3 regions of the Microbacterium testaceum StLB037 genome follow, and region 1 is predicted to be linked to each of the others. Evidence: predicted binding sites of a transcription regulator. Region 1 holds the regulator's gene; each other region holds the start of a gene.
The links. Region 1 encodes HrcA, which represses chaperone genes, less so after heat shock. Its sites were predicted from a motif close to TTNGCACTCGNNNNNNNCGAGTGCNAA; they were not measured.

Region 1 (9,574 bases):
CCTGGCATCCGGGGCCGACCCCGTCCCCCTCGTGGCCGCTGTTGCGATGAAGCTGCGCACGATGGCGCGCGTGGCCGGCACCCGCGAACCCTCGTCGCAGCTCGCGCAGCGGCTGGGGATGAAGGACTGGCAGGTCGACCGCGCCCGCCGCGACCTCGTGGGCTGGACGGCCGCGAGCCTCGGCCGAGCGATCCACGCGACCGCGCGCGCCGACGCCGAGGTCAAGGGCGCGTCTCGCGATCCCGTCTTCGCGCTCGAGCGCATGATCACGATCATCGCGACGCGCGCGCCCTACGGCAGCTGAGCTCGCGCGCCGTTCGGCAGCTGAGCTCCCGCGCGTCCGCGCCCACCCCGGGCGGGCGCGGACCCCCCGAATGTGACGAGCGGAGGGGCAGGGACGAGCGGAGGACCACCGCGCCGTCAGCATCCTCCGCCGGTCCCAGATCCTCCGCCGAGCGCGCAAGCCCGCGGCACCGCCGCCAGAGACCGGGAGAGGGTCAGGATGAAGCGCATCCCGGCACCCGCAGCCCCGAGTGACCCCCCGGAAACGACGAAGCCCGCCCCGCGATGCGGGACGGGCTGTCGAGGTTCGGCGGCTCAGAGAGCGGCGACCGACTTCGCGATGGCCGACTTGCGGTTCGCGGCCTGGTTCTGGTGGATGACACCCTTGCTCACGGCCTTGTCGAGCTTCTTGGTCGCGGTGGCGAGCGCCTTGACGGCGGCTTCCTTGTCACCGGCCAGGACGGCTTCCTTGGTGCGACGCACGTGCGTCTTCAGCTCGCTCTTGACGGCCTTGTTGCGCTCGTGCGCCTTCTCGTTGGTCTTGTTGCGCTTGATCTGCGACTTGATGTTCGCCACGTCATCGGTCTTTCGTTTGAGTGAGTGTTGGAAATGCCGGGCGAGCGGTAGAGGGACGCTGCACCGGCGGTCGTGGAGGTCGGGAAAAACCCCACACGCAAGCCAAGGACCGATTCTATCAGGTCGACGCCTCGATCGTGGTGAGCGCCACCTCCAGCAGCGCGTTGAACACCCGTGGCCGCATCGCGGTGACGAGGTGCGTGGTCCGCGGAACGACGATCAGTTCGGCGTGGGGAGCCAGAGACGCGAAGAGCTTCTCGTTTACACGCAGCTGGTCCCACTGCCCGTTGATGAACCACAGCGGGACCCGGATCCGGCGAACGGATGCCAACAGGTCGAGCACCGAGAGCGACGCGAGCGCCGTGTCCTGCGCGTCGAACGCGTAGCCGCCCGCCCCGAAGTCCGGTCGGGTCTCGGGTGGAAGAGTTCGATCCAGCACGCGATTGGTCAGCCCGAGACCCCGGTCGGGCAGGCTGTCGAACCGCCGCGCCAGGAACCGATACGCCGCCAGCCCGACTCCGCGCGGGATCGAGGTGCAGGATGCCGCGATGAACGCCGCGACCGGCGGCGGCTCCTCTCTCCCCACGTACTCGATGGACAACAGACCGCCCATCGAGTGCCCGACGAGGAGCACGGGCCCGCGAGTGGCGGCATCCTGAACCGCCCGGTCGATCGTCGCGAACGCCTCGTCCAGCGTGAACTCCTCGCCGAGGCGACTGCCGTGCCCGGGCAGGTCGACGGCCGTGACGGGGGTGCCGCGCTCCTCGAGGTGCGCGACCTGGGCTCGCCACATCGTCGCCGACGTGCGGATGCCGTGCACGAGCACGACCTGGACCGACATGGCATCCAATCTACGAAAGCGAAGCCGTGACCGAGCCAGAAATCTGCTCTGCCTAGCATGAGCCCATGCCACAGCTCTCGTCTCGCTCGTCGGGGATGCCCGCGTCGGGGATCCGCCGCATCTTCGAGCTCGCCCTGCGGCGCCCCGACACCGTCATGCTCGCGGTCGGAGAGCCGGTCGCGGAGCCGCCGCGCCACATCTTGGCGGCCGCCGCCGACACCTGGGTCGCCGCTGATGTCCGCTACACCGCCAACGCGGGCATCCTCGAGCTGCGCGCGGCGATCGTCGACAAGCTCCGGCGCGAGAACCAGCTCGTCGTCGACACCGACCGGATCCACGTCACGAACGGGGGCACGCAGGCCCTGTCCCACGCGATCCTCCTCACGCTGGACGAGGGCGACGAAGTCCTCGTCCCCGACCCCGGCTACACGGTCTTCTCCATGGCACCGCGCATGGTCGGAGCCGTTCCGGTGCCGTATCGCCTGCGGGCCGAACACGGATTCGCCCCTCGGGCCGCCGACCTCGCCGCGCTCGTCACCCCACGCACCCGGGCGATCATCGTCAACTCCCCGTCGAACCCCCTCGGGGTGGCCTACCCTCGCGAAACGCTCCAGCAGATCGTCGACCTCGCCGTCGCCCACGATCTCTGGATCCTCTCCGACGAGGTGTACGAGCGTTTCGTGATGGATGCCGAACACGTCTCGGTCGCGACACTCCCGGGCGCGGCGGAGCGCACCCTGACGGTGCACTCGGTATCCAAGACGTACGCGCTCACCGGCGCGCGCGTGGGGTGGCTCGTGACGCCGCCCGGTCTCGGGGAGGTGCTCGGCAAGGTCCAGGAAGCCACGACCAGCTGCGTCAACACTCCGGCCCAGCGCGCGGCGCTCGCGGCTCTCACCGGCCCGCAGGCCGCTCTGCGCGATGCGCGGGACATGTACCGCGAGCGGCTCCGCGCGAGCTGCGCGCTCCTCGACGAACGCGGCATCCGGTACCTTCCGCCGACCGGGGCCTTCTATCTGTGGGTCGACGTCTCGCACGCCTCACGCGGCGACGTGGCCGCGTGGGCCGAGCGCTTCCTCGTCGAGAGGGGCGTCGCCGTCGCCCCGGGATCCGCGTTCGGCGCGGGCGGGGAGGGGTGGATCCGCATCTGCGCGGCAAGCCCGTGGGAGGACCTCGCCCGGGGTCTCGCGGCTCTGCCGGCACCCGTGCGCCCGTCGTGAGGCATCCCCTCCCGTAGAATCGACGGAACATGTCCCCGCGCGCCCTGAAGCCCCTCGAGCCGTCTGCCACTCCGCCGGAGCAGATCCGCAACTTCTGCATCATCGCTCACATCGACCACGGCAAGTCGACGTTGGCCGACCGCATGCTGCAGATCACCGGCGTCGTCAGCGACCGCGACATGCGGGCGCAGTACCTCGACCGGATGGACATCGAGCGCGAGCGCGGCATCACCATCAAGTCGCAAGCGGTCCGGATGCCGTGGTCCACCGCCGACGGCACGTTCGCCCTCAACATGATCGACACGCCCGGCCACGTCGACTTCACGTACGAGGTCAGCCGTTCGCTGGCCGCGTGCGAGGGAGCGATCCTCCTCGTCGATGCGGCACAGGGCATCGAGGCCCAGACGCTCGCGAACCTCTACCTCGCGCTCGAGAACGATCTGACGATCATCCCGGTGCTGAACAAGATCGACCTGCCCGCGGCCGACCCCGACAAGTACGCGGCCGAGCTCGCCGGCCTCATCGGCGGCGACCCCGCCGACGTGCTGCGGGTGAGCGGCAAGACCGGCATGGGCGTCGAAGAGCTGCTCGACCTGATCGTCGAGAAGATCCCGGCCCCGGTCGGAAAGGCCGACGCGCCGGCCCGCGCCATGATCTTCGACTCGGTGTACGACGCCTACCGGGGCGTCGTCACCTACGTCCGCATGATCGACGGTTCGCTGCAGCCGCGCGAGCGCCTGCAGATGATGTCGACCGGCGCGACGCACGAGGCTCTCGAGATCGGCGTGTCGAGCCCCGAGCCCGTCCCCACCAAGGGTCTCGGCGTCGGTGAGGTCGGCTACCTCATCACCGGCGTGAAAGACGTGCGGCAGTCGAAGGTCGGCGACACGATCACCACGCACCGCAAGCCCGCCACGGATGCGCTGCCGGGTTACACGGACCCGAAGCCCATGGTCTTCTCGGGCATCTACCCGATCGACGGAAGCGACTACGCCGAGCTCCGCGAAGCCCTCGACAAGCTCAAGCTCTCCGACGCGTCGCTGCAGTACGAGCCCGAGACCTCGGTGGCCCTCGGCTTCGGTTTCCGCGCCGGCTTCCTCGGCCTGCTGCACCTCGAGATCATCACCGAGCGCCTGTCGCGCGAGTTCGGTCTCGACCTCATCACCACCGCCCCGTCGGTGACGTACGAGGTGACCACCGACACCGGCGACACCGTCTCGGTCACGAACCCCAGCGAGTACCCCGACGGGCGCGTCGCCTCGGTGTCGGAGCCGATCGTCAAGGTCGGCATCCTGCTCCCGAAGGACTACGTCGGCACCGTCATGGAGCTCTGCCAGTCGCGCCGCGGCACCCTGCTCGGCATGGAGTACCTCAGCGAGGACCGCGTCGAGCTGCGCTACCACATGCCCCTCGGCGAGATCGTCTTCGACTTCTTCGACCACCTGAAGTCGCGCACGCAGGGCTACGCGAGCCTCGACTACGAACCGGCCGGCCAGCAGACCGCCGACCTCGTGAAGGTCGACATCCTGCTCCAGGGCGAGAAGGTCGATGCCTTCAGCTCGATCGTGCACCGCGAGAAGGCCTACGCGTACGGCACGCTCATGGCCGAGCGCCTGCGCAAACTCATCCCGCGCCAGCAGTTCGAAGTGCCGATCCAAGCGGCGATCGGTGCCCGCATCATCGCCCGCGAGACCATCCGCGCGATCCGCAAGGACGTGCTCGCCAAGTGCTACGGCGGTGACATCACCCGAAAGCGCAAGCTCCTCGAGAAGCAGAAAGAGGGCAAGAAGCGCATGAAGATGGTGGGCCGCGTCGAGGTTCCCCAGGAGGCGTTCATCGCCGCCCTGTCGGGAGACGTCGAGGCGAAGAAGTAACGACCGAATCGAGAGGGAGATCATGCGACGGCAGAACTTCACCGACGACACGGTCGACTACGCGGCGGTCGGTGCCACCCAGGCGCCCGACCTCATGCAGTATCCGCCGGAGCACTCCGTGCCCGCCGAGGACGCGTGGCGCATCGGCAGCGGCGAGGAGCGTTTCGCCGCGGCGAGCGAGCTGCTGCTGTCGTGGGCGCCGCTGCGCTCGGGTGATCTGAGCATCAGCGATGTGCGCCCGGCATCCGGAGGCGGATACTCCGGCGTCGGGTTCGACGCCGAGGGGGCCCCCGTCGCCCCCAGCAGCCTCGAGCCGGAGCAGCGGTTCGCCGTCGACGGGACGCCCTTCGTCAGCCCGGGTGCGGGCGTGCGGCTGCACGGCAAGGTCGACGGCCACCGCGCCGACGCCGAGCTGCGCGTGATCTCCGTCTTCGAGGAGCCGCGCCGCGTCGGCTTCATCCTCGGCACCGTCGGCCACTCGATCGTCAGCGGCGAGGAGCTTTTCGTCGTCGAATGGCGCGACAACGACGAGGTGTGGTTCGTCGTCCGGGCGTTCGACCGCCCGACCGTGCCGTCCTACCGCCTGTTCGCGAGCCGCCTCCGCCGCCGCCGGCGCGCGCTCTTCACGCAGTACCTGCGCGCGATCTCTCCGCTGTACACGTCCTGATGGGCGGACCTCTTCCCCTCGGAGACCCCGCACCCGCGGACGGACACCTGCCCGCCGACCTGACGATCGACCCGTCGACCGACTTCGGCGTCTACCTCCACGTGCCGTTCTGCCGCGTCCGCTGCGGGTACTGCGACTTCAACACCTACACCGCGAGCGAGCTGCGCGGCGCCCGGCAGGACGACTTCGCCGACACGCTCGCCGCCGAGGTGCGCCTGGCGGGACGGGTGATGGATGCCGCGGGCAGCCGCCGCGTGGCATCCACGGTGTTCTTCGGAGGCGGCACGCCGACGCTGCTCCCGCCCGGCGACCTCGCGAGAATGCTCGACGCGGTGCGCGCGGAGTTCGGGATCGCGGACGGAGCCGAGGTCACGGTCGAGGCCAACCCCGACACGGTCGACGACGCGGTGATGGAGACCCTCGCCGCAGCGGGGGTCACGCGCGTGTCGATCGGCATGCAGTCGGCGCGAACCCACGTCCTCGCGGCCCTCGATCGCACCCACGATCCGGCCAACGTCGCCACGGCGGTCGCCGCGGCGCGGCGCGCGGGACTCGACGTGTCTCTCGATCTCATCTACGGCGCACCGGGGGAGTCGCTCGACGACTGGCGCGCGTCGCTCGAGGCCGCCGCGGTTCTCGAACCCGACCACATCTCGGCCTACGCGCTGATCGTCGAAGACGGCACGAAGCTCGCGCGGCAGATCCGCTCCGGCGCCGTGGCTGAGCCCTCCGACGACCTGCAGGCCGACATGTACGAACTGGCCGACGAGCTCCTCGCCGACGCCGGGTACGACTGGTACGAGGTGTCGAACTGGTCGCGCGGCGTTCCGCACCGCTCGCGCCACAACCTCGCCTATTGGCGCGGCACCGACTGGTGGGGCTTCGGACCGGGCGCGCACAGTCACGTCGCCGGCCTTCGCTGGTGGAACGTCAAGCACCCCGCGGCGTACGCGCAGCGCCTCGCCGCCGAGGAGTCGCCGGCCGCAGCCCGCGAACGGCCCGACGAGACCGCCCGTCGCCTGGAGTCGGTGCTCCTGCGCAGCCGGATCCGGGAGGGGCTCGCGGTGTCCGAGCTGCTCGGCGAGGGCCGCAAGGCCGTGGCATCCCTCATCGCCGACGGGCTCGTCGAGGGTCCGGATGCCGTGCGCGGGCGCATCGTGCTCACCCGCCGCGGGCGGCTCTTGGCGGATGCCGTGGTCCGGGCGCTGACGGCCTGACCCCCGCCTGCGATGCCGCCTGACTCTGGGCGTTCGTTCCGCGATAAACGCCGTTCCTCGCGAGACACACGGCGACGCACCGTGTCTCGGGAGGAAGCGCGTTTCTCGCGGGTCGAAAGAACGCCAGCGCCCACGGGCCGCGAGCCGCTCGACGCGGGGCCGCGGCGATCGTCGTAGAATTGGCACTCAGTCAAGTCGAGTGCCAAACGGGAGGAGCAGCTCATGGTGTCGGAACGCGGCCTTCAGGTGCTCCGCGCGATCGTGCAGGACTACGTCGACACGCGCGAGCCGGTCGGCAGCAAGGCCATCGTGGACCGTCACGCCTTCGGGGTGTCGGCGGCGACCATCCGCAACGACATGGCGCTTCTCGAAGACGAGGAGCTCATCGTCGCCCCGCACACGTCGTCGGGGCGCGTCCCGACCGACAAGGGCTACCGCGTCTTCGTCGACCACCTGGCCGAGTTGCGTCCGCTCTCGAGCGCACAGCGCAGCGCGATCACCTCCTTCCTCGACCAGGCGGGCGACCTCGACGATCTGCTCGCGCGCACCGTGCGCGCCCTCACACAGCTGACCGGCCAGGTCGCGATCGTGCAGTACCCGTCTTTCGCGCGCGCCAATGTCACGCACGTCGAGCTCGTCGCCCTCGGCGGTCCGCGCGTGCTCGTCATCCTCGTCACCGACACCGGTCGTGTGTCGCAGCGCATCGCCCTCGTGCCGGCCGAGCCGGGCGAGACGGAGATCGTCCAGCTGCGTGCGCGGGTCGGCGCCGTTCTGGTGGGCCGCAGCGTCGCCGACTGCGTCCAGCGGGTCGCCGAAGCCGTCGCCGACGGCCCGCGCCCCGGCGTGCTCCTGGACGCGATCGCCGATGCCGTGCTCCGCGTGGTGGGCGAAGAGCTGGAGGAGTTCCGCCAGGACCGCCTGGTGATGGCCGGCGCCGCCACCCTCGCCAAGCGCGAGCAGGACTTCCGCGGCAGTATCTATCCGCTGCTCGAGGCGATCGAGGAGCAGGTGACGCTGCTGCGCCTGATGAGCGAGATGGTCGCGGACGACAAGGGCCTCTCGGCCAGCATCGGCCGCGAGAACGAGCCCTTCGGCCTCGTCGAGGCGTCGGTCCTCGCCAGCCGGTACGACGGATCGACGGGCGGCGCCCGCGTCGGTCTGCTCGGGCCCACGCGCATGGACTACTCCTCCAACCTCGCGGCGGTCCGCGCCGTCGCGCACTATCTGACCCGGATGCTCGAAGACGACGACAGCGCACGCTGAGCGCGAGCACGACGGACACCCCACCGAGAACGACCCCGCGCAAGCGGACAGGAAGGCGATTGTGGCTGACCACTACGAGGTCCTGGGCGTCGAGCGCGACGCCAGCCCCGAAGACATCAAGAAGGCGTACCGACGCCTGGCACGCCAACTCCACCCCGATGTGAACCCCGGCGAGGACGCGTCCGAGCGTTTCAAGCTCGTCACCCATGCCTACGACGTGCTGAGCGACCCCGAGCAGCGCCGTCGTTACGACATGGGCGGCGACCAGAACCCGTTCGGCGGCGGGGGAGCGGGCGGATTCGGCGGCTTCAGCGACATCTTCGAGACCTTCTTCGGCGGCGCCCAGGGCGGCGGCGGCCGCGGACCGCGCCCTCGTTCGCGCCGTGAGCGCGGGCAGGACGCCCTCGTGCGCGTCACCCTCTCGCTCGGCGATGTCGTCTTCGGCGTGCACCGCGACCTCGAGGTCGACACCGCCGTGCTGTGCGAGACGTGCCAGGGTGCCTGCACGGCGCCGGGCACCAGCGAGGTCACGTGCGACATCTGCCACGGCTCGGGTCACGTGCAGCGCACGGTCCGCAGTCTCCTCGGCAACGTCGTGACCAGCCAGCCCTGCAACGTCTGCCAGGGTCACGGCACGACCATCCCGTACCCCTGCAACACCTGCCAGGGCCAGGGCCGCGTGCGCGCGCGTCGCACCGTCTCGGTCGACATCCCGGCCGGCGTCGAGTCGGGCCTGCGCCTGCAGCTCCCGGGTTCGGGCGAGGTGGGCCCCGCCGGCGGCCCCAACGGCGATCTCTACATCGAGGTCACCGTCGAGGCGCACGAGGCGTTCAGCCGCGAGGGCGACGACCTGCTCGCGACCCTCGAGGTATCGATGCCGGACGCCATCCTCGGCACGACCACGACCATCGAGTCGCTCGACGGCAGCGTCGACCTCGAGGTGCGCCCCGGAGTCCAGTCCGGCGACGTGCTGACGATCAAGAACCGCGGCATCACCCCGCTGCGGGGAAGCCAGCGCGGCGACCTGAAGGTCGGCGTGCAGGTGGTCACGCCCACGCGGCTCGACCACCGGGACCGTGCCCTCATCGAGGAGTTCGCGAAGCGCACGAAGGCTCCCAAGCCGCGCCTCGCCGAGCACCAGCAGGGCATGTTCGCGAAGTTCCGCGACCGCTTCCGGCACTGATCGTGGCCCTGCATTTCGTCACCGACGCCGCGGCATCCGCTCAGTCCGGCGACGTCGTCGAGCTGACCGGTTCCGAGGCGCATCACGCGTCCGCGGTGCGTCGGGTGCGCGTCGATGAAGCGGTGACCCTCGGCGACGGACGGGGCACGTGGCTGACGGGCCTCGTGACCGCCGCGTCTCCGAAGCAGGTCGATGTCCGCATCACCGCCCGCGAGGACGTGCCCGCCCCGAGCCCGCGCTTCGTACTCGTCCAGGCCCTCGCCAAGGGCGACCGCGACGAGCTCGCCGTGCAGGCGGCGACCGAGCTCGGCGTCGACGCGATCGTGCCGTGGCAGGCGTCTCGGAGCGTGTCCCGCTGGGATGCCAAGGCCGAGAAGGGCCTCGCCCGCTGGCGGACCATCGTTCGTGAGGCCGCGAAGCAGGCGCATCGCGCGTGGATCCCCGAGGTCGA
Region 2 (9,574 bases), 1.2 Mb from region 1:
CGTCGCTGCCTGCAGATCTGCGATCGGGCGTACGTGCTCGACCAGGGCAAGGACGCGTACACGGGCACCGGCCGCGACCTGGCCAAGGATCCCAAGGTGATCCAGCTCTACCTCGGCACGCTCGCGACCGACGTCGAGGGCGCCGCCTGACCGACCCCGAACAACGGGCCTCGTGCCACGGCTTCCCCGCCGCGGCACGAGGCCCGTTTCGTGTGTCCGGGAGGGACGGACGGATGCCGTGCCGGCGGCGCCAGGAGCCTCTCTGGGGCTTGGAGGCACACAGGGCCCCGCGTGAGTGCGGTGCCAGGAGCCCCTCCCCGCCGGGAGGCACACACGGCCCCGCCGTGACTGCGGCGCCAGGAGCCCCTCCGGGCCTGGAGGCGCGCAGAGCCCGCGCGCCTGCGTCGTCAAGAACCCCGCCCCGCGGCGGCCCACAGCGGCGCCGTGGTGGCCTCCCGCCCGAGCCCTGGCATCCCTCCCGCACGCGAAAGGGCGGCCCCGGCGAACCGGGACCGCCCTTCGGCGTCAGACGAGGGGGCTCAGGACTTGCCCTCGACGGCGCTCTGCCAGATCGGCTTGTTGTCGGCGTCGAACTCGTAGATGCCCACGAAGGCGCTCGACGGGTCGTTCTGCGCGTTGAACGGGCCGACGCCGGAGACACCCTTGTACTGGATGCTTCCGCCACCGGCGAGAGCCTCGGCGCACTCCTTGTAGGTGGAGCAGGCGGTGCCACCCTCAGCACCCGACACGGCGGCCAGGTTCTTCTGGATGGTCGTCGGGTCGGTCGCGCCGCCCTTCTTGGCGGCGAGCGCAGCCAGGATGGTGGCGTCGTACGACTCAGCGGCGTACGAGTAGTCGGACAGAGCCGAGCCCTCGACGCTCTGGTGCCAGTCCGACGCACGCTTCTTGAAGTCGTCCGCGGCGTTGGCCCCCGGGATGGTGCCCTTCGCGCCCTCGAGCGTGCCCTTGTCGAACACCTTCGAGTAGTCCGACGTGTTGCCGTCGGTGTAGTAGGTGCTCTTCATGTCCCAGCTCTGCGAGACGAGCTCGGGGACGATCGCCTTGGTCTCGTCGAACGCGATGACGACGATGGCGTCGGGCTTCGACGCGATGGCCGCGGTGACCTCCGACGAGAACGTCGTCTGTCCGGGCGGGAACTCCTGGCCCTTGCCCTTGCCGCCGTACGTGACGGTGCCGCCGGCGTCTTCGACCGTCTTCTCGATGACGTCACGCAGGCCCGTGCCGTACGCGTCGTTGAAGACGAGGAACGCGACGCTCTGCTTGCCGTCGCCGACGATGAGCTGGCCGAGCGCCGAGCCCTGGACGGTGTCCGGCGGAGCGGTGCGGAAGAAGAACGGGGACTTGCCCGAGAGCTCGGCCGAGGTGTTGGCCGGCGAGATCTCGACGACCGGAGCCGCCGCGAGCTTGTCGACGACGTTGAGCGAGACCGACGACGAAGCCGCACCGATGGCCACGGAGACCTTGGCGTCGATCAGCTTGTCTGCGGACGCCGACGAGACGGCCATGTCGGTCGAGTCGCCCGAGTCGGTCCAGAAGGTGCACGCGGAGTCACCGGCTTCGACGATGTCGTTCACCGCGAGGCCGACACCGGCGATCTCGGGCGGGCCGAGGAAGGCCAGGGTGCCCGTCTGCGGCAGGATCGTGCCGACCTTCAGCGTGTTGGCGCTGGTGGCGTCGGCCGCGCAGTCCTGGCTGGCGTAGTTTCCTGCGGGCGCCGCAGTCCCGGTGGAACCAGCGTCGTTGCCGCCTCCGCCGCTACAGCCGGCGAGCGTGAGGGTGGCTGCGGCCGCGAGTGCTGCGGCAGCGAACCACCCCTTCTTGGAATGAACCATCTGGCTCGTCCTTTCGATGATGATGCGTGGCCTCGCCACGCGGTGGGACGAACCTAACCGCCGTGTGTTACGAATGTGTTTTCGTCCGGAGACTGCGCCGAAATCGTTATGAATCGCGTGTGCGCGCGCGTGCCGGAGAGTGCGTTTTCTGCTGGTCAGACGGGTTCTGCCACGTCGGAGATCGCGGCGCGGTGGCGGCGCGACATCACGATCGAGTCCACGCTCAGCACGACGAGGGCGACCCACACCAGGGCGAAGCCGATCCATCTCTCGACCGTCATCGGCTCCCCCAGGACCCACACGCCGATCGCGAACTGGATGATGGGGGCCACGAACTGCAGGAGACCGATCACCGTGAGCGGCACACGGCGCGCGCCCGAGGCGAACAGGAGCAGCGGAACGGCGGTGACGGCCCCGGCGAGCAGCAGGAGAACCGTGTGCAGCGTGCCCGCCGTGCCGAGCGTGATCCCGGTCAGGTTCGCGACGAACAACAGCTGGATCGCGGCGACCGGGAGGAGCCAGAGCGATTCGAGGGTCAGACCGCTCACGGCATCCACCGCGGGACCGATCTGCTTCTTCACGAGCCCGTAGAAGCCGAAGGAGAACGCGAGGGTCAGGGCGATCCAGGGGAAGGCCCCGTACCCGATCACGATCACCGCGACGGCGACGACGGCGAGGCCGATCGCGATCCACGGCACGACCCGCAGACGCTCGCGGAGCACGATGACTCCGAGCAGGACGGTCACGATCGGATTGATGAAGTAGCCGAGGCTCGTCTCGATGACGTGGTTCGTCAGGGCGCCGTACAGGTAGGTCTGCCAGTTGATGTAGATGAGGACCCCCGCCACCGCGGTGAGCCCCATGAGGCGGGGCTGCCGCACGATCGCGAGGAACGGTCGCCAGGCCCGAAGGACCGTGAGCAGGATCAGGCAGAAGACGAAGGCGAGGATGATCCGCCAGGCCACGACCTCGAACGGGCCGGTGGGCTTGAGCTGCAGGAAGTAGATCGGCAGGACGCCCCAGAGCAGGTAGGCGCCGAGGGCGTACAGCGCACCGCGGGTGCTCTCACCGGTCGGAGCGGGAGGCGCGGGGGTCACCGATCCAGCCTACGCGGGCGGTCGCGCGTCGAAGCGCCGCAGGTGGTCTCTTTCCTGCCAGATCGCGAGCGGCCGGGAACGACGAAGGCTCCGGATGCCATGGCATCCGGAGCCTTCAGACGATCTGACGCGGTGATCAGCGGACGACGACCGCCAGCACGTCGCGAGCCGAGAGCACGAGGTACTCCTCAGCGCCGAACTTGACCTCGGTGCCGCCGTACTTGCTGTAGAGCACGCGGTCGCCGACGGCGACGTCGAGGGGGACGCGGTTGCCGTTGTCGTCGATGCGGCCGGGGCCGACGGCGACCACTTCGCCCTCCTGCGGCTTCTCCTTGGCGGTGTCGGGGATGACGAGACCACTCGCGGTGGTCTGCTCAGCCTCGACCTGCTTGATGACGATGCGGTCCTCGAGCGGCTTGATGGAAACCGACACGGTCTACCTCTTCTTTCTCGTTACAGAAGACTTGTCAGCACTCACGCGGGGAGAGTGCTAATCCGAGTGTAGAGAAGCGTTGGCACTCACGCAACGCGAGTGCCAACACATTCCCGCGCCTAGGCTGAATCGGGTGGATACCCGCGAGTTGACCGCCCTGCTCACCCCCGACGGCCTGCGTCTTCTCGACGAGGTGGGCCGGATCGAGTCCACCGACGACGCGGCTCGCGCGGTGTCGCGCCTGCGGGCGGCGGGGCACTCCCCCGACCTCGTGTCGGCGGTCGTGGGCCAGGCTCGGCTCCGCGTGCGGGGAGCGGCGAAGTTCGGGCCGTTCGCAGACCGGATGCTGTTCACCCGCGCCGGCCTCGAGCAGGCGACGCGCCTGTCGATCGCCGCCCGGCACGCAGGGCGCTTCCGCGCCGCGGGGATCACGCGCGTCGCGGATCTCGGGTGCGGCATCGGCGGGGACGCCCTGGGGATGGCGGGCCTCGGCCTGCGCGTGGATGCCGTCGATGCCGACGAGGTGACCGCCGCGATCGCCGCGTACAACCTCGCGCCCTTCGACGACGCGGTGACCGTCCGGCACGCGCGCGCCGAAGACGTCGACCTCGACGGCGCGGATGCCGTGTGGCTCGACCCCGCGCGACGCACGGCGGGGCACTCCGAGACGCGCCAGGTGTCGTCGACAGAGTGGTCCCCCTCGCTGGACTGGGTCTTCGCGCTGCTGGCGGAACGGTCCGGCGGGGTGAAGCTCGGACCGGGCTTCGACCGGGGGCAGATCCCCGACGACGTCGAGGCGCAGTGGATCAGCGCCGACGGCTCGACCATCGAGCTCGTCCTGTGGGCGGGAGCGCTCGCCCGCTCGGACGTGCGCCGCGCGGCGCTGGTCGTGCGCGGCGACGAGGCGTGGGAGCTCACGGCTCCGGCCGACTCCCCCGACGTCGAGCCGCACGAGCTCGGGGCGTTCGTGCACGAGCCCGACGGGGCGGTCATCCGCGCGCGGCTCATCGGCGAGGTCGCCCGCGCGCTCGAGGCGGGGATGCTGGCCCCGGGCATCGCGTACCTGACGTCCGACGCGGCCCTGACGAGCCCGTTCGTCTCGTCGTTCCGCGTGCGCGAGCAGCTGCCCGCCGATCCGAAGAAGCTCGCCCAGTCGCTGCGCGCGCGGGGGATCGGAACCCTCGAGATCAAGAAGCGCGGCGTCGACGTCGACCCGGCGGTCCTGCGCAAGAAGCTGTCGCTGCGCGGTGACGAGTCGGCGACCCTGATCCTGACGCGCGTCGGCTCGAAGCGACTGGCCCTGCTGGCCGATCGGGTCTGACTGCCGTCACGCGGGGAGCTGCGAGAAGCCCCAGATCAACCAACCGGCGCTGAACACGCCCGACAGAAGCGAGAGGACCAGGGCCCACACCGCGACGCGCCGACTGTCGTGCGCGCGACGCACGGACATCACCGCGATGATCGCCGCCACCGCGCTGAGCGGGAGCAGCCATCCCCAGAAGAACGACGACGCCAGGGCGACGATCGCCAGCCCCAGCGCCCACGGGGCGAGGGAGCGCGGCGGCTTCGGCGTCGGGGGCACGTAGGGGATCACGTGATCGCCGAACGCCGCCATCTCGAGCTGCGCGGTCGCGAGGCGACCTTCCTCCCCGTCCGTCTCCCCGGCGTCGGGGAGGGCGGTCGCGCCCTCGACCTCTTTGCGTGCGCGCCGAGTCGGCGGCGACGTCTCGCTCACGCGGGGGCTCCGGGGCGGGATGCCGGGGGCTCGGCATCCGGATCCTCCGCCACCTGGATCTCGGTGACGGGCAGGGTCGAGTCGGCGCCGAAGGCGAGGGTCGACGGAGGCCGCCCCGAGGAGATGAGCTCGGCCGCGAGGGCCGCGATCATCGCGCCGTTGTCGGTGCAGAGTCGCAGCGGCGGGATGCGGACCGCGACACCCGCGGCCGCGGCGCGCTCGAGGGCGACGTCGCGCAGACGCTTGTTCGCGATGACGCCCCCACCCAGCAGCAGGCGGGGCACGCCGTGGCGGGCGCACGCGTCGAGGGCTTTGGTGACGAGGACATCGACGACGGCCTCGCGGAAGGACGCTGCGACATCGGCCACCGGCACGGGCTGGCCGGCGGCCTCGTGCTGCTCGACCCAGCGCGCGACGGCCGTCTTCAGGCCCGAGAACGAGAAGTCGTAACGGTGGGATGCCATGTCGGAGGCGCGCGACAGACCCCGCGGGAAGCGGATCGCGGTCGGGTCGCCGGAGGCTGCGGCGCGATCGATCTCGGGGCCGCCGGGGTAGGGCAGCTTCAGCAGACGCGCGACCTTGTCGAACGCCTCGCCCGCGGCGTCGTCCATCGTCTCGCCGAGCAGCTCGACGTCGCTCGTGAGGTCGCGGACGAGAAGGAGCGAGGTGTGCCCACCGCTGACGAGCAGGGCGACCGTGGGGTACTCGAGCTCCCCCGCGTCGGCATCCAGGATGTCGGCGGCGATGTGCCCGACGAGGTGGTTCACGGCGTAGAGCGGCTTGTCGAGGGCGACGGCGAGGCCCTTGGCCGCGCCGACCCCGACCATGAGGGCACCGGCGAGGCCCGGGCCGCTGGTGACCGCGACGGCGTCCAGATCGGCGAGGGTCACGCCCGCCTCGGCGAGAGCCGCGTCGATCGAGGGCTGCAGGGCCTCCAGATGGGCGCGCGCGGCGACCTCGGGCACGACACCGCCGTAGCGGGCGTGCTCGTCCATGCTGGAGGCGATCGTGTTGCTGAGGAGCTGTCGGCCGCGGACGATGCCGATGCCGGTCTCGTCGCAGCTGGTCTCGATGCCGAGCACGAGGGGCGCGTTCATCAGCACCAGCCCTTTCCGGTCGTGGCGGCGGAGGCCTCGGGGGTGCCGGACCCTTCGACAAGCTCAGGGACCTGGGGGGTGCCGGACCCTTCGACAAGCTCAGGGACCTGGGGCGTGCCGGACCCTTCGACGGGCTCAGGGACCTGAGGGGTACCGGGCTCAGGGACCTGCGGGGCGTCGGCGCGGCGGGAGAGCCAGCCGCGGAGATCGAGCCGCATCACGATCGCGTCGACGTCGTCGGGCTGGTAGTACCGCGGACGGCGCCCCACCTCGATGAACCCCTCCGAGGCGTAGAGCGCCTGGGCGACGGGGTTGTCGGCGCGCACCTCGAGGAAGACGTCGTGCACCTCGCGTCGACCCGCCTCCTCGAGCAGGGCCGTCAGCAGCGCACGCCCCCGGCCCCGGCCCCGTGCGGCCTCGGAGATCGTGATCGTCTGGATGTCGGCATCCCGAGCCCCGCGCACCGCGCGCAGACCCGCGTACCCGATCAGGCGACCGGCCTCCTCGACGACGACGTACCACCCGTGCGGCGACGCGAGTTCCTCGCGCATCATCGCCGCGCTCCAGGCGTCGGTCGGGAAGGACGCGTGCTCGAGCGCCATGATCCCGTCGAGATCGTCGAGGGTCGCGGAGCGGGTGGTCATCAACTCACCCGCTTCGGGGCGTGCGCGGCCACCACGTCGGGGCTGCGGAGGTACAGGGGCTCCGTGCCCGCGAGGGTGCGTCCCGCGTCGAGCGCGCGGGCGGCGGCGAGCGCGACCATCGCGGCCGAGACGCTCGTGGCATCGGAGCGGACGGCGCCGAGGTCGGCGAGCCGCCGATCGAGCTCGTCGCGGGGGCTGAGGGCGGCATCCGTGATCCGGATCGGGAGTCCGTCGTCGTCGATCCCGTCGTAGACGCTGTACGCGAACTCCCGACGACGGGCATCGGTGACGACGGCGAAGCGGGGGGTCTCGACGGCGGTGAGCGCGTCGGCGAGCAGGATGCCGAGCGCGATCCCGTCGTGGCTCGGTACGGGAACGACCGGGATGCCACGCCCCAGCGCGTACACTCGCGCCGTCGCGATGCCGACGCGCAACCCGGTGAAGGGTCCGGGCCCCATGCCGATCGCCACATGGGTCGGCGCCGGAGCGACCGACGTCGCGCGCCGCAGGAGGTCGCCGATGACCTCGGCGTGACCGAGGGGGTTGGCGCTCTGCTCGTCCGCGAGGACCTCGCCGTCGCGCGTGATCGCCGCGACGGCGGTGCCGAGCGAGGTGTCGATGCCGAGGATCACCGTTCCAGGGTATCCGCCGCGGGTCATGGCATCCGATCGGGGTCCCTGTTCCGAACAAGGGACATGGATCCCACTGCCCTCGGCCTGCGCCGACTCGTCGTCCCCACCGCGGTGGGGACCATCGTCGTGCACGCGGGGCGGGTGTCGGGGAGCCCGGTGGCCACGGTGCTCCTGCACGGTGCCGCGGGGTCGTGGCGCACGTGGGCTCCGATGATCGCGGCGTCGGACGACATCCGGTTGCCCCTCTCGGACATCGTGGCGATCGATCTGCCCGGGTGGGGCGAGTCGGCCGGGCCCGTCCCCGATCCGGGCGACCTCGCGGTGGCGGTGGCCGCCGTGGTGCGAGCGCTCGGGTATCCGCGCTGGCGCGTGGTGGGACACTCCCTCGGGGCGGTGGTCGCGCTCGACGTGGCCGCGCGTTTCCCCTCCGCGACCGTCGGCGTCGGACTCGTCTCGCCGAGCGGGGAAGGCGCCCGGACCGTCGCGCGGCACCCTCTCCGCGGCATCCTGACTTTGCCGGGACTCGCCGGGATGGTCGCCGCGATGCACGTGCTCCGCGGGCTCGGCCCGCTGTCGCGCCCTCTTCTCACGCTCCTGGCCCGGACGGGGATGCTGAGCGTGCTGGCACGCCCCCTGTTCCGGCATCCGTCCCGCGTCGACCGCGCCGAGACCGACGCCCTCGCGACCGAGATCCGGCCCGCGGCGTTCCTCGCGGCCGCGCGGACGGCCCGCACCCACGACGATGCCGTGTGGCGACGCGTCGCGTGCCCCGTCCGATCTGTACGGGGACGCCATGATGTCTTCGTCGCCGCCCGCGACGCTCGGGCGTGGGCCCGGACGATCATCGACTTCGACGAGGTCGCGCTCGAGGACAGCGGGCACTTCGCGCACGTCGAGCAGCCGATCCCGACGTTGCGCGCGCTCCGGGCGGTCTGGGCTGCCGACCGCGCGCCCGCCCCCGTCAGGCGGTCGGCAACCGCAGCGTGACGACGGTCCCCGCGCCTTCGCGGGAGCGCAGCTCGACGCCCCCTCCGTGACGGTGCAGGATCGTCCGCACCAGCGAGAGGCCGATGCCCGAGCCGGGCACGTCCCGCGCGTTCGCCGCGCGCGCGAGGTCGTCGAAGACGAGGGACTGGGCGTCGGTCGGGACGCCGCGTCCCGTGTCGGCGACCTGGATGACGGCGCCTCCCCCGTCCTCGCGCAGTCGGACCTCGATCGGTCCGGATGCCGAGAACTTCACCGCGTTGGCGAGGACGTTGTCGAGGGCCAGGGCGAGCAGGTCGGGGTCTCCCGGGAGCACCGGCACCGACCACGGCACCCGCTCGGCGATGACGCTGATCCGGCCCCGCGCCTCGGGGCGCTGCTGCTCGATCGCGTGCACCGCATCGCGAGCGAGCGCCTCGAGGTCGACCGGCTCGGTCTCGAGCGGCCGCGTCTCGATCTCGGACAGCTTGCGGAGGTCGCCGACGAGGGCCGCGAGCCGCCGCGCCTGCGCGTCGATGACCTCGACGTGCGCGGGGGCGTCCGCGGGATCGACCCCGGCGAGGGTCGCGCGGATCGCGGTGATCGGGTTCTTCAGCTCGTGGTCGAGCCGCGCGAGGAAGCGGCGATGAGCGTCGCGCTCCTCGCCGCGCCCGCTTCGGTATCCCTCGCCCCGGGCACGGTCGGACGCCGCCTTCGTCCGGCCCCGGCGCGCCGCGACCGCCACGACCACCGCGGCGACGATCGTGAGGGCCAGGCCGACGAACAGCGCCACCAGCGGCAGCGCGGTGCTCACGGTGAGCGCCCGTCGCTCGCCGACGGCGAAGAGAACGAGAGCGACGAGCGCCCCCAGCGTCACGGGAAGCGCGATGGCGAGCGCCGCCGACCGCCGGCTCACGCGGCACCGACCGGATGCACGAAGCGGTAGCCCGCGCTCTGCACGGTCTCGATGTAGCGGGGCGCGCCGGGGTCGTCGCCCAGCACACGCCGGAGCTCGGCGATGCGGTGGTCGATCGCGCGGGTCGAGGTGACGAAGTCGAAGCCCCACAGCGCCGTCAGAAGCCGATCGCGCGTGTGCACCTCCCCGGGGTGCGCCATGAGG
Region 3 (9,574 bases), 880 kb from region 1:
GAGCGGGCTCTTCTCCCTCGAGGGCACGACGGCCGTCGTCACCGGCGCGCGACGCGGGATCGGCTTCGCGATGGCGCTCGGTCTCGCCGAGGCGGGTGCCGACATCATCGGGGTCAGCGCCTCGCAGTCGACGTCGGGCAGCGAGATCGAGCGCGCCGTGACCGCCGCCGGACGCTCCTTCACCGGCATCGCGTGCGACTTCAGCGACCCGACGGCCGTCGACGCGCTGGGCGCCGAGCTGTCTGGCCGCCACGTCGACATCCTCGTCAACAACGCCGGCACCATCGAGCGCGCGCCGGCGGCGGAGCACCCGCTCGACGCGTGGGACCGCGTGCTGCAGATCAACCTGAGCAGTCAATTCCGACTCACGCAGGCCGTCGCGCAGCAGATGCTCGAGCGAGGACGGGGCAAGATCATCTTCACCGCCTCGCTGCTGAGCTTCCAGGGCGGCATCAACGTCCCGGGGTACACCGCGGCCAAGTCCGGCATCGCCGGCCTCACCAAGGCCCTCGCCAACGAGTGGGCGTCGAAGGGCGTCACCGTCAACGCGATCGCGCCGGGCTACATCGCGACAGACAACACCGAGGCGCTCCGCGCCGACGCAGCGCGCTCGACCGCGATCCTCGACCGCATCCCCGCGGGGCGGTGGGGCGAGGCATCCGATCTCGCCGGGGCGACCGTGTTCCTCGCCTCCCGCGCCTCCGACTATGTGTCGGGCATCACGCTCCCGGTCGACGGGGGGTGGCTCGGGCGATGAGCGGCTCATCGTCCTCGCTCACCGAACGCATCGGCACCGTCGGTATCGTCCCGGTCGTGGTGCTCGACGACGCCGACCGCGCGCGCGGCCTGGCCCTCGCCCTCCGTGACGGGGGCATCGGCTGTGCCGAGTTCACCCTCCGCACCCCCGCCGGTCTCGCCGCGATCGCCGCGGCCGCGGACGTCGAGGGATTCCTCGCGGGTGCGGGCACGGTCCTGACGGTGGAACAGGCGGATGCCGCGATCGACGCGGGCGCGACCTTCGCCGTCACGCCGGGGTACGACCCCGCGGTCGCCGATCGGCTGCGCTCCGGCGGCGTCGCGGTCGTTCCGGGCGTCGCGACCCCCACCGAGGTGCAGCGGGCCCGTGCGGACGGCTTCGCCGACGTGAAGATCTTCCCCGCCGGCCACCTCGGAGGTGCGGGCTACCTCGACGCCCTGCACGGGCCGTTCGCCGACATGCGATTCATCCCCAGCGGCGGTGTCGATCCGACCAGCCTGGGCGACTACCTCCGTCGCCCGTGGGTGCTCGCCGCCAGCGGCAGCTGGATGGTGCCGCGCGACGCGATCGCCCGCGGCGACTTCGACACGATCACCACCGCGGCCGCCGCGTGCGCCCGTATCCGCGACGACGCGCGGTCCGCCCGATGAGCCGCGTCGTCACCTTCGGCGAGAGCATGGGGCTGGTCCTCGGCGACGGCGTCGGCGGCTGGGAGCACCAGTCGCAGGCGCGCGTCGCGACCGGCGGCGCCGAGGGCAACACCGCCATCGGTCTGGCCCGCCTCGGCGTCCCCGTCACCTGGCTGGGCCGCGTCGGCGACGACGCGCTGGGACGCCGAGTGGTCGGCGACCTGCGGTCGGAGGGCGTCGACGTGCGCGCCCGCATCGACGCGGGAGCCCCCACCGGTCTCATGCTCAAGTCGACCCCGCGCGCGGGGGCGACGACCGTCGACTACTACCGCCGCGGGAGCGCGGGGAGCCGCCTCGACGCCGCCGACCTCGACGACCTGCCCCTCGCCGCCGGCGACATCCTGCACGTGACCGGCGTGACGCTCGCCCTGTCGGACTCGGCGCGCGACGCGGTGCTCGTCGCGGTGGAGCGCGCGCGGGAGGTGGGCGCCCTCGTGTCCTTCGCGGTCAATCACCGCAGCCGACTCTGGGGAAGCACCGAGGCGGTCGCCGCCTACGCGCACGTGATCGCCCGCGCCGACATCGTGTTCGCCAGCGATGACGAGGCGCGGATGCTGCACGCCCACACCGCGCCGGACGACCTCGCGCGCGCTCTCGCTGCGGCGGGCCCGACCGAAGCCATCGTCACCCTGGGCGGCGACGGCGCCGTCGCGCTCATCGACGGCGAGTTGCACCGCGTGGCCGCGGTCCCCATCACCCCCGTCGACACCGTCGGCGCCGGAGACGCTTTCGCCGCCGGATACGTCGCCGAGCGCTTGGCCGACAGCGACGCCGTAACCCGCCTGCGCACGGCGACTCTGGCCGGCGCGTACGCCTGCCTTCACCCCGGCGACTGGCAGGGCGGCATCCGTCGATCCGAACTCGACCGCGCCGCATCCGGCGATCCCGTGACCCGCTGATCCCGTCCCGCTGAACCACCCACCCAAGGAGAATCCATGACCTTCGCTCGACTCGGTGATCCCGGCGCCGAGATCCCCGTCCTCCGCCACGACGGTGCCGTCTACGATCTGCGCCCGCTGACCGCCGACATCGACGGGGCGTTCCTCGCCGCGGACGGTCTCGCTCGCGCTCGCGCCGCGGCCGACCGTGGCGACCTGACACCGCTCCCGGATGCCGACACCCTCCGCATCGGCGCTCCGATCGCCGTCCCGGGCAAGATCGTGTGCATCGGGCTGAACTACCACGACCACGCCGCCGAGACGGGGGCCGCGGTCCCGGCCGAGCCGGTCGTCTTCATGAAGGACCCCTCGACGATCGTCGGGCCCTTCGACGACGTTCTCATTCCGCGCGGATCGACGAAGACGGACTGGGAGGTCGAGCTCGGGGTCGTGATCGGCACGACCGCGCGTTACCTCTCCTCCCCCGAGGAGGCACTCGCCCACGTCGCCGGGTACGTGGTCTCGCACGACGTGTCCGAGCGCGAGTTCCAGCTCGAACGCGGCGGACAGTGGGACAAGGGCAAGAGCTGCGAGACCTTCAACCCGCTCGGGCCGGTCCTCGTGCCCGCGTCGGATGTCAGCGACCCGCAGGCTCTCGGTCTGCGCCTCTCGGTGAACGACGTCGAGCGGCAGAACGGCTCGACCGCGTCGCAGATCTTCTCCGTCGCGTACGTCGTCTGGTACCTGTCGCAGTTCATGGTGCTGCGACCGGGTGATCTCGTGAACACCGGCACCCCGGCGGGAGTGGCCCTCGGGCTTCCCGACACCCCCTACCTCCGAGCCGGCGACGTCGTCGAGCTCGAGATCGACGGCCTCGGTCGCGCCCGTCAGACGCTGGTGCAGGCATGAGCGCCGGGGAGTTCGACGGACTGTCCGTCGTCGTGACCGGCGGAGCCTCGGGCATCGGCCTCGCGACCGCGAGAGCCTTCGCCGCGCGGGGGGCGCGGGTCGCGGTACTCGATCTCGTCGCCGAGGGTCTGGATGAGGGACTGACCGGATTCGCCGCCGACGTGACCGACCGGGAATCGGTGGATGCCGCGATGGCGGCCGTGGCGGAACGCTTCGGCGGCGTGGACGTGCTGGTCAACAGCGCGGGCGTGAGCTGCGTGGGAACGGTCGAGGAGGCGACCGAGGCCGACTGGGACCGCGTGCTGAACATCAACGTGCGCGGCACCGCGCGCGCCTGCGCCGCGGCCCTGCCGTACCTGAAGCGCTCGGAGCACGCGTCGATCGTCAACGTGTGCTCGATCGGGGCGCTGAACGGTCTGCCGCAGCGCGCCGTGTACAACGCATCCAAGGGCGCGATCCTCTCGCTCACCTACGCGATGGCGACCGACCACGTGCGCGAGGGCGTGCGGGTGAACTGCGTGAGCCCGGGTACCGTGTCGACGCCGTTCGTGGAGCGCATGCTGCAGAACTTCCCCGACCCCGTCGCCGAGCGGGCCGCCCTCGACGCCCGCCAGGCGACGGGTCGCATGGTCACGCCCGACGAGGTCGCGCACGCGATCCTGTACCTCGCGAGTCCGCTCGCCGGATCGACGACCGGCACCGCGCTCGAGGTCGACGGCGGCGTGACGCACCTGCGGGTGCGCCCGCGGTAGCCGCCCGCCGGCGCGCGCGCCCCGGGTGGCTGAGCCCGTCGAAGCCCGTCGAGTGGGTGCCCCGGGTGGCTGAGCCTGTCGAAGCCACCCGGGGCCACCCGCGACGGCGGCGGACGCACTCCCCGGTGGCTGAGCCCGTCGAAGCGTCACCCCGGCCCCGACCCCGGTTACTGAGCCCGTCGAACCGTTACCCCAGCCCCGACCCCGGTGGCTGAGCCCGTCGAAGCGCCACCCCGGCCCCGACCCCGGTGGCTGAGCCCGTCGAAGCCACCCGCCCCGCACCGACCGCCTCCGCGTCCTCGTCACGCCACGACGAGCTGCACGGCGAGAAGCAGCGCGGCCAGCATCGTCAGCTGGAACACCGCCCGTCCCGGTGCCCGCACGAACACCACGACCACCGCCCCGGCAGCGACCCCCACCACGGCGACGAAGAAGACGATGCCGAGCACGGTGGCATCCGTTCCGAGGAGCACGGCGACCGCGCCCGCGCCGATCCCGCACGCGGCGAGCACGACCGAGGCCCGTGCCCCGAGACGGTGCGGGAGGCCGCGCACCCCGGTGAGCCGGTCGTCGTCGAGGTCGCGCACGACGTTGGTCAGGTGGACGGCGGCCCCCAACGCCGCGCCGGCGACCGAGGCCCAGGGCGCGGCGAGCGCGGGAGGGACGAGGGACAGCGTCGCGAACGACGGGAACAGCCCGAAGCTCAGCACGAACGGTGCGATCGAGAACGGCGTCGACTTCAGACCCGCGTTGTACGCCCACGCCGAGGCGAGCGCGATCGCGTGAGCGGCGACGAGGCCCGGACCGAGCGGCACCGAAAGCACGACGGCGAGGATCGCGGATGCCACGGCCACCGCGAGTGCGCGCTCCGGGGTGATCGCGCCCCCGGCGATGGGCTTGTCGGTCCGGCCGACCGCCGCGTCGCGCGCGCCGTCGATCGCGTCGTTGGAGAGGCCGACCGATACCTGCCCGGCGAACACCGCGACCACGAGCAGAACGAGACGCGCCGGCTCGACGCCGGCCGCGAGGCCGAGGGCGAGCGAGAGGACGGTGACCACGAGCGTGGGACCGGGGTGGGTGGCGCCCCACAGGGCTCGCACGAGGTGCGGCTTCGCCGCGGCATCCGTCACCCGACGACGCTATCGCGCGCGGAGGAGCGACGGGCGCGGCGTCGGGGCGGCGCTCGCGCGCCATCCCGCGGAACCCGCGCTCCACGGGCGGGCCGTCCGGCGGAGTCCGCGCGCGTCACGCCGGTTTCACGGCGTCGGCAGCGGCGGGTCGTCGACGATCTCCGCGTGACGGCGTGCGTCGCGGTCGCCGCCGGTCCCCGTCAACCCCCGCGGCTCGGGGCGGGCGCGCCGCCTACGGTCGTGCGCACCCGCCCCGAGAAGAGGAGTCGCATGGAACACGTCGTCGTCATCACCGGGGGCTCCCGAGGGATCGGACGCGCAGCGGCACTCCGCTTCGCCCGTCGACGCGCTCGCCTCGTGCTCGTCGCGCGCGACACGGTGGCCCTGTCATCAGCCGCCGAGGAGTGCCGCCGGCGCGGCGCGGAGGTCTTGACGCTCCCGATGGACCTCGCGACCGCTGACGGCCCGCAACGAGCAGTGGATGCCACCATCGAACGCTTCGGGCGGATCGACGTCTGGGTCGCCTCGGCCTCGGTCTTCTCGTACGGCTCGGTCGAAGACACCCCCGACGAGGTGCGCGATCGAGTGATGGAGACGAACCTCCTCGGGCACATGCGCGCGGCGCGCGCCGTCCTCCCCCACTTCCGCGCGGCGGGGCTCGGGACGATCGTCTTCGTCGGATCGCTGTACTCGCAGGTCGCGGGACCGTACGTCTCGTCCTACGTCGCCGCGAAGCACGGTCTGCTCGGCTTCTCGCGGTCTCTCCGGCAGGAGATGCTCGCGCACCGTGGCATCCGGATCAAGATGGTGCTGCCGGCGAGCGTCGACACGCCGATCTACCAGCGCGCGGCGAACTACACAGGGCGGACCGCGTTCCCTCTCCCGCCGGTGGTGGCCGCTGACCGCGTGGCGCGGGCGATCGTGCGGGTGACGCGCGGTCCGCGCAACGAGGTGGGCGTCGGTGCCGCGCAGTTCGTCACCCGTCCGCTGCAGTTCCTCGCGCCTCGGGTGTACGACCTGTTCATCCGCGTGCTCCAGCGCGTCCTCGGGCTGCGTCGCCGCCCCGCAGCCCCGACGCCCGGTGCGGTGCTCGCCGCGAACCACGACACGGGCGCCGTCAGCGGGGGCTGGTCGCGCGTGCCCGTCCGACGCCCGCGCTGACCCGCGCGTCGCCGGTTGCCTGAGCGCGCCGGAGTGCTCGGACGGGGCGGAGGAGGCTGAGCCCGCCGAAGCCCCCCGGGCGGGCCGCCCGGGCCGGCCCCTTCGACAGGCTCAGGGACCTCCACAGGCTCGCGGACCTCACCCACACGCCCGCGACACCGGGCGGAGGAGGCTGAGCCCGTCGAAGCCCCCCGGGCGGGCCGCCCGGGCCGGCCCCTTCGACAGGCTCAGGGACCTCCACCGGCTCAGGGACCTCGACAGGCTCAGGGACCTCCACCGGCTCGGAGACCCGACGGGCCCGGGGGCGTCAGGCGGACTCGAATCCCTCGCGTTGCGTGTTCTCGTCGGCGACCCGAACACCCCAGCGGTAGGCGAGCTTGCCGCCGAGCCATCCCGAGACGCTGAGGCCGGCGGATGCCACGACACTCAGGCCGAACGCGACGACCGGCACCCGGCCGAGGTCGAGCATCCGGACCAGGAGGCCGAGCGAGAACAACACCATCGCGGTCACATTCAGCACGAGGTGCGCCACGGCCGTGCGCCGCGCGGGCGTCCCCCGGGGGATCCGCGACATGTCGAGCAAGCCGAGCACCGAGGCGCCGACGGCTCCCCCGAGTCCGATGGCGATGAGCCAGCGCGAGCCCGTCGCGAACGCCCGGGGGTCGTCGGAGGCGAGACCCAGCAGGTCGAACACGAGGCTCGACGACCACGCCCCGATGGGAATCGTGACCGCCACCGGATGGAACGGGTGCCCGTAGGGGCCTGCGACGATCGCGCGCGGGACCTTGGCCGCGCGCATGGCGGGGAAGCTCGCTCCGCTCCGCGGCGCCGAGACCGTCGAGGGTCCCGGCGTCGCGGCATCCGTCCCGCTCATTCCTTGTGCAGCGCGTCCTGCGCGCGGCCGGCCAGCTTCTCGACCGTGTTCGGCAGCTCGGTCGTGCCGTAGAAGCGCACGTCGGGCTTGGTGGGCGGGGGCATCGGAACGCCCGCGGGCGGCTCGGGAAGGTAGGTGAACTCCCCCTTGCCGTCGGGGGTCGGGCCCGAGGCCCAGGTTCCGTCGCCCGCCTGCGTGCCGTCGCTGAAGTTGATGTACTGGTACGCCACGTCGCGATCCTCCTTGTCCAAGGGGAAGTTGCTCGGCACGGGGAGCGACTCGTATCCCTCGGCCTGCAGCTCGGCGGCGGCCGCAGCCCACTGGTTCTGGTGCATGGTGTCGCGGGCCAGGAGGAACGCGAGAAGGTCCTTCACGCCGTGGTCGTCGGTCTGGTGGTAGAGCCGGGCGACCTGCACGCGCCCCTGCATCTCGGCGTTGGCGTTGGCGGTGAAGTCGGCGAGCAGGTTGCCGCTCGCGGTGATGAAGCTGCCCTGCCACGGGTTGCCGTTGGAGTCGACCGGGCGCGCGCCGGCGCCCGCGACGATGCCGTGCTGGATGTCGGTCCCCCCGATGACGGCGGCGACGGTCGGGTCGTCCTGGACGGCCTCCTCGGTGATGCCGAGCGGCGACTTCTCGAGCAGCTGCGCGATCATGATCGCGAGCATCTCGACGTGGCCCATCTCCTCGGCGCCGATCCCGAACACGAGGTCGCGGTATTTGCCGGGCATGTGCATGTTCCACGCTTGGAACTGGTACTGCATCGCGACCGAGATCTCGCCGTACTGCCCGCCGAGCACCTCCTGGAGCTTGCGCGCGTAGACGGCGTCGGGCTTGTCGGGGGTGGCGGAGTGCTGAAGCTCTTGCCTGTGGAAGTACATCGTCTCTCCTCACCGCACCGCTGGGGGGATCGTGGTCAGGTGACCGGGGCGGCGCGTGACAGACAGCGAACGTCGGGATCGCGGCATCCGGGATGGGGGTTGTCGGCGGGCACTTCGTGCGCCACAATCGCGCACCCGAGGCCTTGGCACTCTCCACCCGAGAGTGCTAATCTGGACGCAGTTGAGCGGACACGACTCAACTTCACAGAACCTTCCGGATGCCGATGTCCGGACCGATCGAAAAGGAGAATCGACATGGCCACTTACGACCCCTTCCGCGACCTCGACCGCCTCGCGTCGACCCTTCTCGACGCACGGCGCGGCGGCGGACCGCGACGGATGCCGATGGACCTCTACCGTGACGGCGACCACTACGTCCTCGCCGCCGACCTTCCGGGCGTCGACCCGGGTTCGGTCGACATCGACGTCGACGGTCAGCTGCTGACGATCCGCGCCGAGCGGACCCTCGCCTCGGGCGAGGGCGTGAAGTGGATCACCCGCGAGCGCGAGACGGCATCGTTTGTCCGCCAGCTCAACCTCGGGCAGGGCATCGACACCGACAACATCAGCGCGTCGTACCGCAACGGCGTGCTGAGCGTGACGATCCCCGTGAGCGAGAAGGCGAAGCCGCGACGCATCGCCGTCTCGACCGACGACCACGACGGCGTCATCGAGGCGCACGAGAGCACGCCGCAGCTCATCGAGCAGTGACCCGTGCCGAGGGGGCCGGTCCGTCGGGGCCGGCCCCCTCGTCGTGCGCTGTCACGGGTCGCGGTCCGCGCGTCCCGTCGATCGGGCGGCGCGCGAGGGCTCGACCGCGTGCGGGCGAAACTCCTGAGATTTCGGTACCGGGGCGGACGCCACGGGCGAAGCCGGGCGTTGCTGCCCGAAATCTCAGGAGTTCGGCCCGCCCCGCCCGGACAACCTGGGGCGGGACGGGCGAGAGACTCAGAGGTCCTCGGGAGCGAGGTCGCCCTGGCCTTCCTCGCCGAGTTCGACGATGCCGGGGTCTTCGCCCTGCGAGTCGGTTCCGGTGGACTCCGGGTGGATGTCCTCGAGGGGGATGTCACTGTCGTCCGCGGGGATCTCGGCGGGGTCAGCGCCGGTCGCCGTCGCCGGGTTGATGTCCTCGGGATCCACCCCCGCGTCGATGGCGGTCGTGGCGTCCCATTCCGCCTGCGCGGGGTCGAGTGCGGGGTCGGGCTCGATGGAGGTGTCTCCGTCGCGCAGCGGCTGCGCGGCCGCGAGACCGCCGTCCGGGTCGGTGACGGGGACGTCGGGGGTGGACGGGTCGATCGAGGCGTCGCTCATGGGGAATCCTTTCGTTGACGGCCCCCTCATCCCATCGCGGCTCCCGCACCCGGACCCGCCCCTTGACAGCCGCGCGACGACGCACCGGGCAGCGCGAGGACTACGGGGAAAACTACTGGGTCGTCCCCGCCGCACACCGCCCGGGTGCTGAGACTCGTACCCAAAGCGCCGCCCGGACGGGGCGCGCCGGGCCGCGCTGCCCCGCCGAGCGGCTTCGATAGCACGGACGCAGCAG

Region 2: groES (co-chaperone GroES) is a predicted target of HrcA. The motif match lies at 3,463-3,489, and genes of this name have one in related genera.
Region 3: MTES_RS12595 (Hsp20/alpha crystallin family protein) is a predicted target of HrcA. The motif match lies at 8,172-8,198, and genes of this name have one in related genera.

The regions. Positions count from the first base shown of each region.
Region 1 covers NC_015125.1:3,649,178-3,658,751, forward strand. Annotated here, with positions in the region: gene holA (DNA polymerase III subunit delta) at 1-304, shown strand, start outside; gene rpsT (30S ribosomal protein S20) at 598-858, opposite strand; gene MTES_RS16705 (alpha/beta fold hydrolase) at 977-1,699, opposite strand; gene MTES_RS16710 (pyridoxal phosphate-dependent aminotransferase) at 1,765-2,919, shown strand; gene lepA (translation elongation factor 4) at 2,949-4,793, shown strand; gene MTES_RS16720 (DUF1990 family protein) at 4,816-5,460, shown strand; gene hemW (radical SAM family heme chaperone HemW) at 5,460-6,677, shown strand; gene hrcA (heat-inducible transcriptional repressor HrcA) at 6,900-7,940, shown strand; gene dnaJ (molecular chaperone DnaJ) at 8,002-9,123, shown strand; gene MTES_RS16740 (16S rRNA (uracil(1498)-N(3))-methyltransferase) at 9,126-9,574, shown strand, end outside.
Region 2 covers NC_015125.1:856,705-866,278, forward strand. Annotated here, with positions in the region: gene MTES_RS03935 (ABC transporter ATP-binding protein) at 1-150, shown strand, start outside; gene MTES_RS03940 (ABC transporter substrate-binding protein) at 540-1,853, opposite strand; gene rarD (EamA family transporter RarD) at 2,009-2,950, opposite strand; gene groES (co-chaperone GroES) at 3,087-3,383, opposite strand; gene MTES_RS03955 (class I SAM-dependent methyltransferase) at 3,517-4,704, shown strand; gene MTES_RS18360 (hypothetical protein) at 4,711-5,118, opposite strand; gene tsaD (tRNA (adenosine(37)-N6)-threonylcarbamoyltransferase complex transferase subunit TsaD) at 5,115-6,215, opposite strand; gene rimI (ribosomal protein S18-alanine N-acetyltransferase) at 6,215-6,859, opposite strand; gene tsaB (tRNA (adenosine(37)-N6)-threonylcarbamoyltransferase complex dimerization subunit type 1 TsaB) at 6,859-7,491, opposite strand; gene MTES_RS03980 (alpha/beta fold hydrolase) at 7,555-8,478, shown strand; gene MTES_RS03985 (sensor histidine kinase) at 8,453-9,370, opposite strand; gene MTES_RS03990 (response regulator transcription factor) at 9,367-9,574, opposite strand, start outside.
Region 3 covers NC_015125.1:2,766,439-2,776,012, reverse strand. Annotated here, with positions in the region: gene MTES_RS12640 (SDR family oxidoreductase) at 1-757, shown strand, start outside; gene MTES_RS12645 (zinc-dependent alcohol dehydrogenase) at 1-2, shown strand, start outside; gene MTES_RS12635 (bifunctional 4-hydroxy-2-oxoglutarate aldolase/2-dehydro-3-deoxy-phosphogluconate aldolase) at 754-1,407, shown strand; gene MTES_RS12630 (sugar kinase) at 1,404-2,345, shown strand; gene MTES_RS12625 (fumarylacetoacetate hydrolase family protein) at 2,382-3,233, shown strand; gene MTES_RS12620 (SDR family NAD(P)-dependent oxidoreductase) at 3,230-3,985, shown strand; gene MTES_RS12615 (UbiA family prenyltransferase) at 4,288-5,115, opposite strand; gene MTES_RS12610 (SDR family NAD(P)-dependent oxidoreductase) at 5,386-6,276, shown strand; gene MTES_RS12605 (DUF2231 domain-containing protein) at 6,584-7,150, opposite strand; gene MTES_RS12600 (manganese catalase family protein) at 7,147-8,028, opposite strand; gene MTES_RS12595 (Hsp20/alpha crystallin family protein) at 8,284-8,739, shown strand; gene MTES_RS12590 (hypothetical protein) at 8,977-9,339, opposite strand.